3 regions of the Streptomyces sp. NPDC053431 genome follow, and region 2 is predicted to be linked to each of the others. Evidence: riboswitches for the same ligand, from Rfam matches in the RefSeq annotation. Region 2 holds a riboswitch; each other region holds the start of a gene.

What was found. A riboswitch is a leader RNA that binds a small molecule or an ion and turns the genes downstream of it on or off. The one in region 2 is predicted to bind thiamine pyrophosphate.
Region 1: linked by a shared signal. The riboswitch ahead of thiC (phosphomethylpyrimidine synthase ThiC) and the one ahead of thiO (glycine oxidase ThiO) in region 2 are both predicted to bind thiamine pyrophosphate.
Region 3: linked by a shared signal. The riboswitch ahead of ACIGXE_RS21925 (thiamine ABC transporter substrate binding subunit) and the one ahead of thiO (glycine oxidase ThiO) in region 2 are both predicted to bind thiamine pyrophosphate.

Annotation. Positions count from the first base shown of each region.
Region 1 covers NZ_JBITXX010000003.1:200,601-204,614, reverse strand. The annotation lists gene ACIGXE_RS10370 (YibE/F family protein) at 1-1,249, opposite strand, end outside; TPP riboswitch at 1,322-1,468, shown strand; gene thiC (phosphomethylpyrimidine synthase ThiC) at 1,463-3,259, shown strand; gene ACIGXE_RS10360 (hypothetical protein) at 3,344-4,014, opposite strand, start outside.
Region 2 covers NZ_JBITXX010000001.1:942,633-946,646, reverse strand. The annotation lists gene thiE (thiamine phosphate synthase) at 1-279, opposite strand, end outside; gene ACIGXE_RS04180 (Rv2175c family DNA-binding protein) at 377-751, opposite strand; gene ACIGXE_RS04175 (NAD(P)/FAD-dependent oxidoreductase) at 795-2,072, opposite strand; TPP riboswitch at 2,179-2,290, shown strand; gene thiO (glycine oxidase ThiO) at 2,288-3,448, shown strand; gene thiS (sulfur carrier protein ThiS) at 3,445-3,780, shown strand; gene ACIGXE_RS04160 (thiazole synthase) at 3,786-4,014, shown strand, end outside.
Region 3 covers NZ_JBITXX010000009.1:106,188-110,201, forward strand. The annotation lists gene ACIGXE_RS21920 (ABC transporter permease) at 1-478, opposite strand, end outside; gene ACIGXE_RS21925 (thiamine ABC transporter substrate binding subunit) at 547-1,641, opposite strand; TPP riboswitch at 1,723-1,832, opposite strand; gene rlmN (23S rRNA (adenine(2503)-C(2))-methyltransferase RlmN) at 1,862-2,968, opposite strand; gene ACIGXE_RS21935 (phosphatidate cytidylyltransferase) at 3,381-4,014, opposite strand, start outside.

The DNA.
Region 1 (4,014 bases), on a different contig from region 2:
TCAGCGTGCGGACGATCTCCTCCGCGACCAGCTCGCTGTTGGCCACCGTCCCCACGCTGCTCTGCGCGATCGAGAAGAGCAGCATCAGCGGCAGCGCCGCGCCGGCGTAGGCGAGGACCAGGGTGTTCACCACCGAGGCGATGTGGTCGCGGCCGATCCGGATGCCGGCCCGGTAGAGCGCCCGCGGCCCCATGCGGGGATCCGCCTGGTGCAGCTCCCACACCGCCGAGGTCTGGGTGACGGTCACGTCGTCGAGCACGCCCAGCGAACCGATGATGACCCCGGCGAGCAGCAGACCGGACATGTCGATCTCCGGGTAGAGCCCGTGGATGAGACCGGTGTTGTCGTCGGTGTTGCCGGTGAGCGAGGCCCAGCCGATGAAGAACGAGCCGAGCAGCCCGATCAGCAGCAGCGACACCAGCGTGCCCAGTACCGCCACCGAGGTACGGGCCGACAGGCCGTGGCACATGTAGAGCGCGATCAGCATGATCGCGCTCGCGCCGACGATGGCGACCAGCAGCGGATTCGACCCCTGGATGATCGCCGGCAGGATGAAGAAGGACAGCACCAGGAAGCTCACGGCGAGGGCGATCAGCGCCATCACGCCGCGCATCCGGCCGACGATCACCACCGCGAGCGCGAAGATGCCCGCCAGCACGTAGAGCGGCAGCTTCCGGTTCACGTCGGTGACCGAGTACTGCAGGTCGTGCGGGGCGTCGGGGGCGTACGCCACCACCACGCCCTGTCCTTCGTGGAGTTGACGGGGCGCGTCCGGCTGCACGATCTCGGTGAAGGTACGGCCCTTCTCCGGGCCGGTGGTGACCATGACGGTCGCCTTCTCGCACTGCCCCTGCTGCCCGTTGACCGCCTCCCGCCCCTCCGGGGTGGAGGTGTCGCCGGTCGGCGGGACCTGGGCGACGTTCACGTCCTTGCAGTCGACGTGCAGGACGCGGGTGACCCGGCCCTGCTCGGTCTGCCGGTCGAAACCGACGCCCGTGCGCTGGTGCGTGGGGGTGCTGCCCGGCCACAGCACCAGGAGCCCGACGACCACGGCGGTCGCGAACGGGATGAGGATCGCCGCGATGACCTTCCGCAGATGCCGGGAGACCGGTGCGGCGGGCCCGTGGCTGTGCGCATGACTGTGCCCGTGACCGTCGGTCCCGCCCCCGCGGCCCTGCCCAGGCCCGTGGTCGTGCCCGTTGCCGGGCCCGTGGTCGTGGGGATCGTGGGGCTGATGCGTCGAAGTCACCGACCGATCATCGCAAGAACACTCGGGGCCCCACTGTTCAGCACGGCCGACATGACGCTAGCGTGGTGGCACCTTTGCACACGCGGGAGCTCGGAGCACCGGGCTGAGAGGGCGCTGATCACCGTACGCGCGTACCGATGTACGTACGGGAGGAGGCTGCGCCGACCGCCGAACCTGTTACCGGGTAATGCCGGCGTAGGGAGATTCGGTCTCATGACCATTCAGGATGCACGCACGCCTGCCTCCGACCGGGCGGACGGCCAGAACGGCCAGGGCGAGCGCACGCCGGGTTGGCACAAGGGATACGTCGAGGGCTCCCGCCCCGACATCCGGGTGCCCGTCCGCCAGGTGCACCTCACCAACGGCAAGGACGTGACGCTGTACGACACGTCCGGTCCGTACACCGACCCGACCATCGACACCGACGTCCGGCGCGGCCTGCCGCCCCTGCGCGAGAACTGGATCATCGCGCGCGGCGACACCGAGGAGTACCCGGGCCGTCCCGTCCGCCCCGAGGACGACGGCATCAAGCACACCTCGCCCCGCGGCGGCGGGCTGAAGAACCTCGACGCGGTCTTCCCGGGCCGTCCGCGGCTGCCCCGCCGGGGCCGGGACGGCGCGGCCGTCACGCAGCTCGCGTACGCCCGCCGTGGCGAGATCACGCCGGAGATGGAGTACGTCGCGATCCGCGAGAACGTCTCCCCCGAGGTGGTACGGGAGGAGATCGCGGCCGGCCGCGCCGTGCTTCCGGCCAACGTGAACCACCCGGAGATCGAGCCGATGATCATCGGCAAGCGGTTCCTGGTGAAGGTCAACGCCAACATCGGCAACTCCGCGGTGACCTCCTCCATCGAGGAGGAGGTGGAGAAGATGACCTGGGCGACCAAGTGGGGCGCCGACACGGTCATGGACCTGTCCACCGGCCGCAACATCCACACCACCCGCGAGTGGGTGCTGCGCAACTCCCCCGTGCCGATCGGCACCGTGCCGCTCTACCAGGCCCTGGAGAAGGTCGACGGCAAGGCCGAGGAGCTGACCTGGGAGATCTACAAGGACACGGTCATCGAGCAGGCCGAGCAGGGCGTCGACTACATGACCGTGCACGCCGGCGTGCTGCTGCCGTACGTGCCGCTCACCGCCCGCCGCAAGACCGGCATCGTCTCCCGCGGCGGCTCGATCATGGCAGCCTGGTGTCTCGCGCACCACAAGGAGAACTTCCTCTACACGAACTTCGAGGAGCTCTGCGAGATCCTCGCGGCGTACGACGTCACGTACTCGCTCGGCGACGGCCTGCGGCCCGGCTCGATCGCGGACGCCAACGACGCGGCGCAGTTCGCCGAGCTGAAGACCCTGGGCGAGCTCAACACCATCGCCAAGCGCCACAACGTGCAGACGATGATCGAGGGCCCGGGTCACGTCCCGATGCACAAGATCAAGGAGAACATCGACCTCCAGCAGGAGATCTGCGAGGAGGCGCCGTTCTACACGCTCGGCCCGCTGACCACGGACGTCGCCCCGGCGTACGACCACATCACCTCGGGCATCGGCGCGGCGATGATCGCCTGGTGGGGCACGGCGATGCTCTGCTACGTCACGCCCAAGGAGCACCTGGGCCTGCCGAACAAGGACGACGTGAAGACCGGCGTCATCACGTACAAGATCGCGGCGCACGCGGCGGACCTGGCCAAGGGCCACCCGGGCGCGCAGGAGTGGGACGACGCCCTGTCCGACGCGCGGTTCGAGTTCCGCTGGGAGGACCAGTTCAACCTGGCGATGGACCCGGACACGGCGCGTGAGTTCCACGACGAGACGCTGCCGGCCGAGCCCGCGAAGACGGCGCACTTCTGCTCGATGTGCGGCCCGAAGTTCTGCTCGATGAAGATCTCGCAGGACATCCGCCGTGAGCACGGCGGCGACCTGAAGGCGGACGAGATCGAGGCGGGCATGGCCGCGAAGTCGGCCGAGTTCGCGGCGTCCGGCAACCGGGTCTACCTCCCGATGGCGGACTGAGCCCGTCCCGCCGACCGGTGGCGGCCCGCGACCCTCGGGGGAGTCGCGGGCCGTCGCCTCCGGTACCCGAGCGCCCCCTGAGGGTCACTCGGACCGTCGCTCCGGCGGGCCGAAGTCCGGGCTCGTGAAGTCGGGGCTCATGTACGTCGGGCGGGGTGCCGGATCGCCCGCGTTGGGGCTGGTGAAGTCCGGGCCGCTGTACCCGACCTTCGGTATGCGGCCGGCCGGGGGCGGCGTCGACCGCTCCCTCTGCGGCGGTACGGCGAGGGCGTCGCGGAGAAAGGGCAGGATCCCGCGCTCCAGGAGCGCCTGGCACCAGGCCGCCCTGGCGCGCGCCAACTCGTCGTCGGGGCCCGGGGCATGGACCTCCGTCGCGCTGTTGCGCAGGGCGGTGACCAGCAGTCCGGCCGCCGCGCAGAGCAGACCGGCCGCGCCGACGGCGCCGAAGAAGAGGCCCGCGGTGAGCAGGGTGTCGGCGAAGGCGGGTGCCGGGTCCAGCATCTTCAGGACCGCGCCGACCAGCAGGAAGATCACCGCCGCCGTGCCCGCGAGGATCGGGGCGAGGACGGTGACGACCGCGACGGCGCCCGCGCCGGCCACGGCGCCGGCCTCGACCGGCACCTCGGTCGCACCGCTCGCCATGGCGCTGCCCGCCGAGCGGACCTGCTCACGGACCTTCACGAAGTGGTCGTACTCGACCGCGGCGGCGGTCGTGATCAGGGCTGTCGCGTTCAGCGCCATCGCGCGCAGCTGGG
Region 2 (4,014 bases):
GCCCTGGCCGAGGTGGAGCACGTCGGAGCCGATGGCGTGGGCGACGTCGGCCCGGTCGTTCACCGCGAGGAGCTTGCCGTGGCGGCGGCAGGCGTCGGCGAGGACGGCCAGGTGCTCCAGCTCCTCGCCGGCCTCCATGCCCTTGTCGCGGAGCTGCACGATGTCCACGCCTGAGGAGAGGACGGCGTCGAGGAACGCGGGCAGGTCGCCCTGGCGCTTCCGGGCGTCGGTGCACAGGTAGAGCCGGGCGTCGGCGAGCTGTGCGCGAGGCGTGGACATGATCGTTCCCCCCTGGTGGGTGGTGCCGGTGCCGGGCCGGCCACGAGGGACCGGCCCGGCACCCTTGGGTGCTGTGGGACTGCTCGGCGGGCGTGCGTCAGACGGCGAGCGCCTGGGCGCGGCGCTTCACCTCCGTGCCGCGATTCTCGCCGAGGGCCTGCGCGGGGGTGCCGGGCAGGGTCGGGTCGGGAGTGAAGAGCCACTCCAGCATCTCTTCGTCGCTGAAGCCGTCGTCCCGCAGAAGGGTCAGGGTCCCGGTGAGGCCCTTGACCACCTTGCCGTCCTGGATGAAGGCGGCCGGCACCTGGAGGATCTTCTCGCCGGGGCGCACTTCACGGCGGACGGCGATGAGCTGGCCCTCCTTGACCAGCTGCCGCACGCGGGTCACCTCGACGTCGAGCATTTCCGCGACGTCGGGGAGGTAGAGCCAGGCGGGGACGAGAGCATCGATCTTTGCGTCAATCTCGGTCACGGGACAAGCGTGCCATCCCGGACTGACAGTCGGTAGTCGGGCCCTACCGGACTGCCGCCTTCAGGGGTACGGAGGGGTCGGCGGCCTTCGCCGGGTCGAGGGGCGCCGCCTGCTCGATCAGCCTGCGCCCCTGGGCGAGGTCGCGGGGCCGGCCGACGGCGAGCAGCGCGACGAGCGCGTCCTCGCGCAGCCACAGCACGCTCCAGGCCTCGTCGGCGGGGTCGCCGCGCCAGAGCAGGGTGTCGGCGACGCCGTGGTGACCGGCGTACTGCACGAAGCGGCCGAACTGCTCGGACCAGAAGTAGGGCACCGGGTCGTAGGGCGTGCCGGGCGCGCCGAGGATGTCGGCCGCGACGGTGCGGGGCCCCTGGAGGGCGTTGTCCCAGTGGTGCACGAGGAGCCGCTCGCCGTAGCGGGCGGAGGGGAAGGAGGCGCAGTCGCCGACGGCGTAGACGTCGGGCAGCGAGGTGCGCAGGTGGTCGTCGGCGGTGAGCGCGCCGCTCGGGTCGAGGGCGACGCCGGAGTCCTCCAGCCAGCCGGTGGCGGGGCGGGCGCCGATGCCGACGACGACGGCGTCGGCGGGCAGTTCGCGCGGCGCGCCGGTGGCGCCGAAGTCCGTGGAGTCGGCGGTGAGGACCACCCGGCCCTCCTCGACGTGCTCCACGCGCGCGTGGAGCCGGAGTTCGGCGCCGCTCTCCGCGTACCAGGCGCCCATGGGGGCGGTGACCTCGGCGGGCAGGGCGCCGGCGAGCGGGCGGTCGGCGGCCTCGACGACCGTGACGGCGCAGCCGGCCTGGCGCGCGGCGGTGGCGAACTCGGCGCCGATCCAGCCGGCGCCGACGACGACGATGTCGTGGCGGCTCTCCAGGACGGGCTTGAGGCGGGCGGCGTCGTCGAGGGTGCGCAGCAGGTGGACGCCGGGGACGCCCTCGCTGCCGGGCAGGGTGAGCGGGTGGGCGCCGGTGGCGACGACGAGGGTGCCGTACGGGACGGGGCCGGCCTCGGTGTCGATCTCGTGGTCGGCGGCGCGCAGGCCGGTGACCTCGACGCCGAGGCGGAGCTCGACGTCGAGGGCCGCGAAGTCGACGTCGAAGGCGGAGTCCTCGGCCTTGCCGAGGAGGACCGCCTTGGAGAGCGGCGGGCGGTCGTAGGGCTGGTGGGGCTCGGCGCCGATGAGGGTGACGGGTCCGGTGAAGCCCTGTTCGCGGAGGGCGACGGCGGTCTGGACGCCCGCCATCCCGGCGCCCACGATCACGACGTGTCCTCCGGCCGGGCCGGGTGTCCGCCGCTCGTCCGCCGGTGCCTGCTGCTGCTCGCTCACCTGTGTCCGCCTCCGCTCGCTCACCGGACCACCTTACGCATCTGACGGATCGTCAGGAAGGGTGGGGTCTGTGGCGCTCCCCCCGCGGCGGTTAGTCTGGCCGCCGTAAAGCACTCGCGGGAGCCCGGACGACCGGGCTGAGAGGGAGGCTGTCCGGCCTCCGACCGTACGAACCTGATCCGGGTCATGCCGGCGAAGGGAGGGGCTGGACGCCCATGTCGCGTACACGCACATCCGACGTTCTCGTCATCGGGGGCGGCATCATCGGCCTGGTCACGGCCTGGCGGGCCGCGCAGCGCGGACTGCGCACCGCCGTGGCCGACCCCGAACCGGGCGGCGGGGCCGCCCGGGTGGCGGCGGGCATGCTCGCCGCCGTCACCGAACTCCACTACGGCGAGGAGACCCTGCTCGGGCTCAACCTCGAGTCCGCCCGCCGCTATCCCGGCTTCGTCGCCGAGCTCACCGAGGCCGCCGGTCACGACGTGGGCTACCGCGCCTGCGGCACCCTCGCCGTGGCGCTCGACGCCGACGACCGGGCCCACCTGCGGGAACTGCACGCCCTGCAGACCCGCTGCGGGCTTGCCTCGGAGTGGCTGAACGGCCGCGAGTGCCGCCGCCTGGAGCCCATGCTGGCGCCGGGCGTGCGCGGCGGACTGCGCGTGGACGGCGACCACCAGGTCGACCCGCGCCGGCTCGCCGACGCCCTGGTGACGGCCTGCGAGCGGGCCGGGGTGGTCTTCCACCGGGCCTTGGCGGAGCGCCTGACGGTGGTACGGGACCGGGCCCGCGGCGCGTCCCTCGCCGACGGCATCGAACTGGCCGCCGACCAGGTGGTGCTGGCCGCGGGCAGCCTGAGCGGCCGGCTCGACGGCGTGCCGGCGGAGGTGCTGCCGCCGGTGCGGCCGGTGAAGGGGCAGGTGCTGCGGCTGCGGGTGCCGCCCGCGTACGCCCCGTTCCTCTCCCGGACCGTCCGCGCGGTCGTCCGCGGCAGTCACGTCTACCTCGTGCCGCGCGAGAACGGCGAGCTGGTCGTGGGCGCCACCAGCGAGGAGCTCGGCTGGGACACCACCGTCACCGCCGGCGGGGTGTACGAGCTGCTGCGCGACGCGCACGAGCTGGTGCCCGGCATCACCGAGCTGCCGCTCACCGAGACCCGCGCCGGGCTGCGGCCCGGATCCCCCGACAACGCGCCGCTGCTCGGCCCCAGCGCCCTGCCCGGGCTGCACCTGGCCACCGGCCACTACCGCAACGGGGTCCTGCTGACCCCCGTCACCGGCGACGTCATGGCGGACGCGCTGACCACCGGCACGCTGCCGGAGGAGGCCCGCGCCTTCACCGCCCGCCGCTTCTCCCCCGCGCACCTGGAGCACGCATGAACGCCCCCCTGAACCAGCCCCCGAACGCCCCCGGCAGCGGGTCCGCGACCGACTCCGCCGACCCCGACTCCGCGCACGCCTCCGCGCACGCCTCCGCCCACGTCTCCGCCGGCGCCTCCGTCAACGTCTCCGTCAACGTCTCCGTGAACGGCGAGGCCCGGACGCTGACCGGCCCCGTCTCGCTCGCCGACCTCGTGGCGACCCTCACCCAGGCGCCCTCCGGCGTGGCCGCCGCGCTCAACGAGACCGTGGTGCCACGGGGCGAGTGGGCGACGACCGTGCTCGGCGAGGGCGACCGGGTCGAGGTCCTGACCGCGGTGCAGGGAGGCTGAGCGCGATGTCCGACGACGTCCTGCTGCTCGGCGGCACCGAGTTCTCGTCCCGCCTGATCATGGGCACGGGCGGGGCGCCCAGCCTCGACGTGCTCGAACGCTCCCTCGTCGCGAGCGGTACGGAGCTGACCACGGTCGCCATGCGCCGGCTGGACCCCGGGGTGCGCGGCTCGGTCCTGTCGGTCCTGGAGCGGCTCGGCATCCGCGTGCTGCCGAACACCGCGGGCTGCTTCA
Region 3 (4,014 bases), on a different contig from region 2:
GCGCGGCCTCTTCCTGGCGTGGGTCGAGCTGGGACCACAGGCCGCCGACGGTGCGCACGACGACGGCGTAGTTGAAGAAGACATGGGCGATGAGGATGGCCCACACCGTGGTGTCGAGCCGCACGCCCCACCACGCGTCGAGCAGCCCGCGCCGCCCGACGAGGGCGAGGAACGCCGTGCCGACCATGACCGTGGGCAGCACGAACGGCACGGTGACGACGGCCCGCAGGATCCGCTTCCCGGGGAAGTCGAGACGGGCGAAGACGTACGCGCCGGGCAGGGCCACGAGCAGGGTCAGCGCCGTGGAGGCGAGCGCCTGCCACAGCGTGAACCACAGCACGTCGAGGATGTCCGGCCGGGTCAGCGTCTCGCCGAAACGGCCGAGCTCCCAGTGCCCCTCCGGCCTGAGCCCGCGCTCGACGATCGAGACGACGGGCCAGGCGAAGAAGACCGCGAAGAACGCGACCGGCAGCACCATGAGGGCCGGCCGCGCCACCGCACCCCGGCGGTCCGCGCGGACGCGGACCGCCGGGGTGCCTTCCCGGCCTACTTCAGGACGAGCGAGGTCCACTGCTCGATCCACTGGTCGCGGTTCTGGGCGATCTTGTCGGGCGCCATGGTCTCCGGCTTGTCGATCACCACGCCGTGCTTGGTGAACAGCTCCGGCAGGGTGGCGTCGTTGGCGACCGGGTTGACGAACATCTGCAGCGGCATGTCGTCCTGGAACTTCTTGGAGATCAGGAAGTCGATCAGCGCCTTGCCGCCCTCGGGGTTCTTCGCCCCGTTCAGGAGGCCGGCGAACTCGGTCTGCCGGAAGCAGGTGCCGGTGGACACACCGGTCGGGGCCACCTTGGGCTGCGGCTGCGCGTAGAGCACCTCGACCGGCGGGGAGGAGGCGTACGAGACGACGAGCGGACGGTCGCCCTTGGCCTGCTTGCCGCCGGCCGACCCGGAGAACTCCTGGTTGTAGGCGAGCTCCCAGCTGTCGACGGTCTTCACGCCGTTGGCCTTGAGCTTCTTCCAGTAGTCCGGCCAGCCGGCGTCGCCGTACTTCGCGGCCGTACCCAGCAGGAAGCCCAGGCCCGGGGAGGAACGCTCGGGGTTCTCGACGACGAGCAGATCCTTGTACGCCGGCTCGGCCAGGTCGTCGAAGGTCTGCGGCGGGGCCAGCTTCTTGTCGGCGAAGTACTTCTTGTCGTAGTTGACGCAGATGTCGCCGGTGTCGATCGGGGTGACCCGGTGCTCCTTGTCGAGCTGCAGCGCCGCCGGCACCCGCTCCAGGCCCTTGGCCTCGTACGGCGTGAAGATGCCGTTGTCGAGGGCGCGGGACAGCAGGGTGTTGTCGACGCCGAAGAAGACGTCGCCCTGCGGGGAGCCCTTGGTCAGGATCTCCTTGTTGACGGCCTCGCCGGCGTCGCCGCTCTTGAGGACCTTGACCGTGAAGCCGGTCTGCCGGGTGAACTCCGCCAGCACCTCCTTGGAGGCGTTGAAGGAGTCGTGGCTGACCAGGGTCACGGTCTTCGGCGCGGGCGACGCGCCGTCGGCCTTGTCCTTGCCGCCGTTCCCGCCGCCGCAGGCGGCGAGGGTGGTGACGCCGAGCGCCGCGACGAGCGCGGCGGCGGCGGCCTTCTTGGTGGTCACGTGGACTTCCTCCTGGGTGTGACCAGGAAGAGACGCGGCCCTGCCCGCGTCCGGGCGGCGGACGCGGGCAGGGCGCAACAGCTCGAGGTACGACCGAACTTCCTACCCAGAATGACCTGGGCGAGGTTCAGAGGGTCTGCGGCCTGACGGTGCCGCACTCTCAGCGCTGTGGCGCTCCCCTGTCGGAATATGCAGATGTGTTCGAGCTCAGACTACAAGGTCAGCGTTCGGCGGCGGCCAGCTGTCCACAGGCGCCGTCGATCTCCTGGCCGCGGGTGTCGCGGACGGTGACGGGCACGCCGTGGGCGGCGATGGCCTCGACGAACGCCTTCTCGTCCTCGGGACGGGACGCGGTCCACTTGGAGCCGGGCGTCGGGTTCAGCGGGATCAGGTTGACGTGCACCCGCTTGCCCTTGAGCAGCCGGCCGAGGAGGTCCCCGCGCCAGGCCTGGTCGTTGATGTCGCGGATCAGGGCGTACTCGATGGAGATCCGGCGGCCCGACTTCTCCGCGTACTCCCAGGCCGCGTCGAGGACCTCGCGGACCTTCCAGCGCGTGTTCACCGGCACCAGCGTGTCCCGCAGCTCGTCGTCCGGCGCGTGCAGCGAGACGGCGAGCCGGCACTTGAAGCCCTCGTCGGCGAACCGCAGCATCGCCGGCACCAGACCGACCGTGGACACGGTGATGCCGCGCTGCGACAGACCGAGCCCGTCCGGCTCGGGGTCCGTCAGCCGCCGGATCGCGCCGACGACCCGCTTGTAGTTGGCGAGCGGCTCGCCCATGCCCATGAAGACGATGTTGGACAGCCGCGCGGGCCCGCCGGGCACCTCGCCGTCCCGCAGGGCACGCATGCCGTCGACGATCTGGTGCACGATCTCGGCGGTCGACAGGTTCCGGTCGAGCCCGGCCTGCCCGGTGGCGCAGAACGGACAGTTCATGCCGCAGCCCGCCTGCGAGGAGATGCACATGGTCACCCGGTCCGGGTAGCGCATGAGCACCGACTCCACGAGGGTGCCGTCGTGCAGCCGCCACAGCGTCTTGCGGGTGGTGTCGTCGTCACAGGAGACGTGCCGCACCACCGACATCAGATCGGGCAGCAGCTCCCCCGCGAGCTTCTCGCGCGAGGCGGCCGGGATGTCGGTCCACTCCGCGGGGTCGTGCGCGTACCGCGCGAAGTAGTGCGTGGACAGCTGCTTGGCGCGAAACGGCTTCTCGCCGATCGCGGCGACCGCCTCCTTGCGCTCGGCGGGCGAGAGGTCGGCGAGGTGCCGCGGCGGCTGCTTGGCTCCGCGCGGGGCGACGAAAGTGAGTTCTCCGGGCTTGGGCATGGTGCTACCAGTGTCGCAGACGGAAGCCGGTGGGCCGGGGCAGAAGCTTGTGAGGTGTCCGTTACCGCCGCTCGGGCGCGTCTCAGGTCACTTCGGACAGCCCGGAGACGGCTCGGTGACTCCGCCGCGGGCTCTGCCCTTTCCACGATCCGCCGACCGGGAGGGGCCGGCAAGGGCCGCGAAGCCGGAGGCCCTGGCGACCGGCGGCGGCTCGCCCGACGGCGCGACGTCCTGCCCCGCCGGGCAGACCCCGCCTCCGGGAAAGGCGCGCCCGCCGGATCGGCCGATCGGCGACTCACTCGAACCTGGATCAACCCCGACCGCTGACCCGCCGGGCGGAACGGGAAAGGGCCCCCGGGCCGGCACCTGACGTGCCGGGCCGGGGGCCCTTCCGTGCAACCGGGAGATCCGCTCAGCCGCTGCCCACGAACGCCACCAGCAGCAGCCACACCACCGGCGCCGTCGGCAGCAACGAGTCCAGCCGGTCCATGATGCCGCCGTGGCCCGGCAGCAGCGTGCCCATGTCCTTGATGCCGAGATCACGCTTGATCATCGACTCGCCCAGGTCACCCAGGGTCGCGCTGGCCGCGACCGCGAGACCCAGCAGGAGGCCCTGCCACCAGCTGCCGTCGTCGATCAGGAACTCCATGCACAGCGCACCCGCCGCCATCGCGAACGCCACCGCGCCGACCAGGCCCTCCCGCGTCTTGCCGGGGCTGATCCGCGGCGCCAGCTTGTGCTTGCCGAAACGCCAGCCCACCGCGTACGCCCCCGTGTCGCTGACCACCGTCAGCACCAGGAAGGTCAGCACCCGCTCCGGACCGTCGTCGGCCGTCAGCAGCATCGCCACGAAGGTCGCCAGGAACGGCACGTAGAACGCGGCGAAGACACCCGCCGTTACGTCCTTCAGATAGCCCTCGGGCGGCTCCGTCATACGCCACACGAGCACCGCGAGCGCCGTGAGCGCCATCGCCACCCACGCGCCCTCCGCGCCCCGCACGTAACCGGCGACCACCATCGCCGCGCCACCGACCGCGAGCGGCACC